Azotobacter salinestris: one gene and its partner. The protein of the gene in region 2 interacts with the protein of the main gene of each other region in a pairwise test. Links are inferred from orthologs where the notes say so. Each region holds a gene or a part of one and is shown on either strand. Other genes may lie near its edges.

What was found.
Region 1: the proteins of hflK (region 2) and ftsH interact in binary tests that used the Escherichia coli proteins (3 or more experiments, as listed by UniProt). The link is inferred for Azotobacter salinestris from one-to-one orthologs.

Annotation. Positions count from the first base shown.
Region 1 is NZ_CP045302.1:1,810,235-1,813,111, forward strand. It holds ftsH (ATP-dependent zinc metalloprotease FtsH), read right to left. Parts: upstream 2,456-2,877; coding sequence 545-2,455; downstream 1-544. Other genes in the region: folP (dihydropteroate synthase), read right to left, coding at 1-535; rlmE (23S rRNA (uridine(2552)-2'-O)-methyltransferase RlmE), read right to left, coding at 2,613-2,877. UniProt on the Escherichia coli protein: Acts as a processive, ATP-dependent zinc metallopeptidase for both cytoplasmic and membrane proteins. Plays a role in the quality control of integral membrane proteins.
Region 2 is NZ_CP045302.1:3,558,967-3,562,238, reverse strand. What follows is about bases 385-3,272. They hold hflK (FtsH protease activity modulator HflK), read right to left. Parts: upstream 2,465-3,272; coding sequence 1,304-2,464; downstream 385-1,303. Other genes in these bases: hflX (ribosome rescue GTPase HflX), read right to left, coding at 2,561-3,272; hflC (protease modulator HflC), read right to left, coding at 435-1,304. Also shown: GCU53_RS16655 (ATP phosphoribosyltransferase regulatory subunit), read right to left, coding at 1-108; GCU53_RS16650 (DUF2065 domain-containing protein), read right to left, coding at 143-328.

The sequences.
Region 1 (2,877 bases), 1.7 Mb from region 2 along the record:
CACAGGCCTGCATGCGCTCAAACAGAAAGCCGCGCACCTCACCCAGCAAATCTTCATACCGAGGATCCTGCTGCATGGTGCCCGGCTCTCCCAACATGTGCATCAGACAGACAGGCAGCCTCGTTTCTGCGGCCGCTTCCAGAGCACCATCCCGCTGCAGCGCGCGAACGTCATTGATCAGACCAGCGCCCAGCCGGGCAGCTTCGCGCATCACCAGGGGAGTCGAGGTATCTACCGAAATAATGACATCCAGCTCGGCCGCAATGACTTCGACGACAGGCGCGACCCGATCCAGTTCCTCGTCTGCCGATACTGCAGCAGCACCGGGGCGGGTCGATTCCCCCCCGACATCGATCAGCGCAGCTCCGGCAGCAACCATGCTCTGTGCGTGCCTCAACGCCGCATCGAGCCCACGGAAGCGCCCTCCGTCCGAAAAAGAGTCAGGCGTCACATTGAGAATCCCCATCACCTGGGGATGCGATAAATCAAGAACCCGGTTGCCACAAGGCAACCGGGTTGGGGACAACAAGGTCATCTTCAAGCCTTAATGTTCGCCAGCTGGCCCTCCGATTGGAGCCTCTGGCCGGCTGGCCCCATGGGAGGCCGGCGTTCCGGAGGCACCAGAACCACCCTGCCAGTCCTTCGGCTCGCGAACCGTGCGCCCGGCCATGATGTCGTCGATCTGATCGGCATCGATGGTTTCATACTTCATCAATGCCTCTGCCATCATGTCCAGCTTGTCGCGGTTATCCTTCAATAATCTGGTAGCCGTGGCATAGCACTGATCGATGACGCTGCGCACTTCCTGATCGATCAGCCTGGCAGTTTCCGCCGAGACGTTGGAGTGCTGGGCCCCTGCGGTGCGACCAAGGAACACCTCCCCCTCCTCCTCCGCATACATCAACGGTCCCAGCTTCTCCGAGAGCCCCCACTTGGTCACCATGTTCCGGGCAATCTGGGTAGCGCGCATGATGTCGTTGGATGCCCCCGTGGTGACCCCTTCGAAGCCCAGGGTCATCTCCTCGGCAATACGCCCGCCAAACAATGAGCAGATCTGACTGACCAATGCCCGCTTGGACAGGCTATAGCGATCTTCTTCCGGTAGGAACATGGTCACGCCCAAGGCACGCCCACGCGGAATGATCGATACCTTGTAGACAGGATCGTGCTCGGGCACCAGCCGCCCAACGATTGCGTGCCCCGCCTCGTGGTAGGCCGTATTGAGCTTTTCCTTCTCGGACATGACCATGGTCTTGCGCTCGGCGCCCATCATGATCTTGTCCTTGGCCAGCTCGAACTCGCGCATCTCCACGATGCGCTTGTTGGCACGCGCGGCGAACAATGAAGCCTCGTTTACCAGGTTAGCCAGGTCGGCGCCGGAGAAGCCGGGAGTACCGCGGGCAATGACTGCCGGATTGACATCCTCGCTCACCGGAACCTTGCGCATGTGCACCTTGAGGATCTGCTCGCGACCACGGATATCCGGCAGGCCAACCACCACCTGGCGATCGAAGCGACCAGGACGCAGCAGTGCCGGATCGAGCACATCGGGACGGTTGGTCGCCGCGATGACGATGATGCCATCGTTCATCTCGAAGCCATCCATTTCCACCAGCAACTGGTTGAGGGTTTGCTCCCGCTCGTCATGACCACCGCCGAGCCCGGCACCACGATGCCGACCGACGGCGTCGATTTCGTCGATGAAGATGATGCAGGGAGCATGCTTCTTCGCCTGATCGAACATATCCCGTACGCGCGAGGCGCCAACCCCGACGAACATCTCGACGAAGTCCGAACCGGAGATGGTGAAGAACGGAACCTTGGCCTCGCCGGCAATCGCCTTGGCCAGCAGCGTCTTGCCGGTGCCGGGCGGACCGACCATCAGCACGCCGCGGGGAATGCGTCCGCCGAGACGCTGGAACTTGCCCGGATCACGGAGGAACTCGACCAGCTCGCTGACCTCCTCCTTGGCCTCGTCACAGCCGGCGACATCGGCAAAGGTGGTCTTGACCTGATCCTCCGAGAGCAGACGCGCCTTGCTCTTGCCAAAGCTCATCGGACCGCCCTTGCCGCCCGCACCACCCTGCATCTGGCGCATGAAGAACATGAACACGGCAATAATCACCAGAATCGGGAAGCTGGCCACCAGCAGCTGCGACCAAATGCTCTGCTGCTCTGGCTGCTTGCCCTCGATCTGGACATTGTTGTCGATCAGATCGCCTATCAGGCCGCCATCCTGGATCGCCGGACGGATCGTCTTGAAGTTGTCGCCGTCTATCCGCTGGCCGGTGATGATGTAGCCATCCACGGTCACGCGCTCGACCTTGCCATCCTTGACCTGCTGGATGAAGTCCGAATAATTCAGCGTCTGCGGCTCGCTCGGATTGGTAAAGTTGTTCATCACGGTCACCAGAACGGCCGCGATGATCAACCACAGAATCAGGTTCTTTGCCATGTCGTTCAATTAACTACCCTCTGGGACGGAGCCAGTCCCTGTATGACGGCCGGTACAGCTACCCGCCTAACTTAATACACAACCCCCGACCCCGGCAGGCCTCTCTGTAACCCTTTGTGTGCCAGTCCCTCGGGCACGTGCATGGTCCATCAGCAGTCTAGGCTCCATGAAAGCCACGCGCGAGCAGATATTGTTCGCGAGAGCGGTCACGTGAGGAAAGTGGCTTGCGCATCTGCACCTTGTCGAAACTTTCGCGCACTTGTCGCAGATACTGGTCGAAACCTTCGCCCTGGAAGATCTTGATCAGAAAGTCGCCTCCCGGCCGCAGAACTCGTCCGGCCAGATCCAGCGCCAGCTCGCAGAGGTACATGGCCCGCGGCTGATCAGCCGCCTTCACCCCACTCATATTGGGGGCCATGTCG
Region 2 (3,272 bases):
CTGGAACAGATCCAGCATCTGGCGGCGCACCACCTCGATGCGGGCCGCCTCGGGCGGCAGAACTTCCTCGATACCATCCGGCAGCAGCCAGCGATCTACCGTTGCCATTACGCCTTTCCTCTCTCGATCCGGGCGGCAAGCCTTAGTGAAGCAAATAAAGGAGGGCGGTTCCCAGCAACATGCTGGCCAACCCCATGAGACGCAGCCGACGGTCCGACAACTGCACCAGCTGCACGACCGCCCTACGCCAGCGTCGCGGATTGAGGAATGGCAGGATGCCTTCGAGCACCAGCATCAGACACAAGGCAATCGCGAATTCCTGCCACATGATTTCCACAGACGCAAAAAAGCCGGGTTTTTCCCGGCTGGCCCATCATAATACCATGTTTTCCTTCCGCGGCATCCCGGCGGGGCGTGCCCCGCCGGATACCCCATCATGGCTTGGCCTGCTCCAGATAGCGAAAGAACTCGCTCTTCGGATCCAGGACCAACACATCCCTCCTGTCTGCAAAGCTGCCGCGATAGGCCTGCAGGCTGCGGTGGAAGGCATAGAACTCCTGATCCTGCTGGTAGGCCTGGGCATAGATGGCAGCAGCCAGTGCATCGCCCTCGCCCCGAAGCTCTTCCGCCTCGCGATAGGCCTCGGCCAGCAATACCCGGCGCTGGCGGTCGGCATCGGCACGGATCCCCTCGGCCAGTTCCTTGCCCTTGGCGCGATGCTCGCGAGCCTCGCGCTCGCGCTCGGTGCTCATGCGCTCGAACACGCTGCGATTGACCTCCTTCGGCAGATCGATGGCCTTGACCCGCACGTCGAGCACCTCGATCCCCAGTTCCTTGCGCGCCAGGCGATCGAGCATCTGGGTGATGTCCGCCATCAGCGCATCGCGCTCGCCGGAGACCACCTCATGCAGGGTGCGCTTGCCGAACTGGTCGCGCAGCCCCGACTCAAGACGCCGCAGCAGGCGCTCGTCGGCAACCTGCTTGAGACCGGAGGTAGCGGTGTAGAAGCGCTCGGCGTCCGCCACCCGCCACTTGGCGTAGGCATCGACCATCACCGCCTTCTTCTCCAGGGTGAGGAAGCGCTGGGTCGGAGAATCCAGCGTCAGCAGGCGGGCATCGAACTTGCGCACCTTGTTGACGTAGGGAATCTTCATGTGCAACCCGGGCTGGACATCGGCTTCGACGATGCGACCGAACTGCAGCAGGACAGCCTTTTCGGTTTGCGCCACAATGTAGAAGCTGTTCCAGATAACCACCGCCAGAACCACTCCGACGACCAGGGCGACCACGGACTTGTTGCTCATCAACGCCTCTCCCTTGAACGCAGGTCTCGCTGCTGCAGATCATTGATGATCTGCGAGCCCACTTCGGCGCCGCCCGCTGCCGCAGGCGCCGGCAAGCCAGTCGAGGCATTGCCCGCACGCCCCTCGAGCATCTTGTCGAGCGGCAGATAAAGCAGGTTGTTCTGCCCGCCCTCGGCGCCAATCAGGACCTTGCTGCTGTTGCTCAGGACTTCCTGCAGGGTTTCCAGGTACAGGCGCTGACGAGTCACCTCCGGCGCCTTGCGGTACTCCGCCACCAGCTTGCCGAAACGCTGCGCCTCGCCCTGGGCGCGGGCCACGACCTCTTCGCGATAACCGTTGGCATCCTCGAGAATCCGCTGGGCCTGGCCGCGCGCCTCGGGAATCACGCCATTGGCATAGGCTTCAGCCTGGTTGCGTTCGCGCTGCTCGTCCTCGCGAGCCCGAATCACGTCGTCGAACGCCTCCTGAACCTCACGCGGCGCCTGGGCGTTCTGCACGTTCACCTGGGTCACGGCGATGCCGGTCCGGTAGGTATCGAGGAAGCGCTGCAAACGCTCCCGCACCTCGCTCGCCAGCAGTTCGCGCCCTTCGGTGAGGACCTGGTCCATTTCGGTGGAGCCCACCACATGGCGCAGGGCGCTGTCGGTGGCGTGCTGCAGGCTGACCTCGGGCTGGTCCACGTTCAGCACGAAGTCCTTCAGGTTGCTGATCTTGTACTGCACGGTGAGCGGCACCTCGACGATGTTCTCGTCTTCGGTGAGCATCTGCCCCTGCTTGCTGTAGGCCCGCTCGCGGGTGACGTTTTCCACGAACTTGCGATCGATCGGCGGGAAATGGAAATTCAGGCCCGGCCCGACGGTTTCGTGATACTTGCCGAAGCGCAGCACCACCGCCTGCTCCTGCTCGTCCAACACGTAGATCGCGCTGTACAGCCAGAAAGCCGCCAGCACTGCCAGGGCAATGCCGAACAGGCCGAAACCGCCGCCCTTGCCGGCGCCCCCGTCACCGCTGCGCCGCTTGCCTCCCAGCATGCCATTCAGGCTTTCCTGCAACTTGCGGAACGCCTCGTCGAGGTCCGGCGGCCCCTTGCGGTCACCGCCGCGACGTCCCCCCCAGGGATCCTGATTGTTAGAATTGCCACCCGGCTCATTCCAAGCCATAGCGCTCTCCATCCGAAAAACACAGACGCGCCCACGGCACGCCGCCCCATGCTACCCAATTGCCCGCTTCCGGCGGCAAAAATGCCGGCTGCACTTTCATTGCAAAGTATGTTGCGCGATGAATTCGTCCGGCCGCAGCCCCTCCCGGCTGACCAGGCGATTGAGTTCGATTCGTGGCAAACGTACTGCCAGCAGGCTCCCCCCCTCCTCGTCGTGCGTCTCGCCGCGCACTGCACCGAGCGCGAAGAACTGCGCGCGAAGGCGCCCCAGCCCCTGTGGCAGGTGCAGGGTTCCGACGAACAGATCATCCCCCAGCAGCTCGGCGACGGCTTGGCGCAACAGATCCAGGCCGCGCCCGTCGCGGGCCGACACCCAGACCCGCAGCGGCTTGCCGTCGACATCGCGCTGGATCTGCGGCTCCATGCCCTCGACCAGATCCAGCTTGTTGTATATCTCAAGAATCGGCAGGTTGTCGGCGCCGATCTCCCCCAGTACGGCCATGACCTGCTCGATCTGCGCCATGCGCTCGGGCTCATGGGCATCGATCACGTGCAGCAGCAGGTCGGAATTGCTCGACTCTTCCAGCGTAGCGCGAAATGCCTCGACCAGCTTGTGCGGCAGATGGCGGATGAACCCCACCGTATCGGCCAGCACCAGCGCTCCCAGGTCGTCCAGCTCGAGACGGCGCAGGGTCGGATCGAGGGTGGCGAACAGCTGGTTGGCCGCGTAGACCTCGGAAGCCGTCAAGGCGTTGAACAAGGTGGACTTGCCGGCATTGGTATAGCCGACCAGGGAAACCAGGGGAATG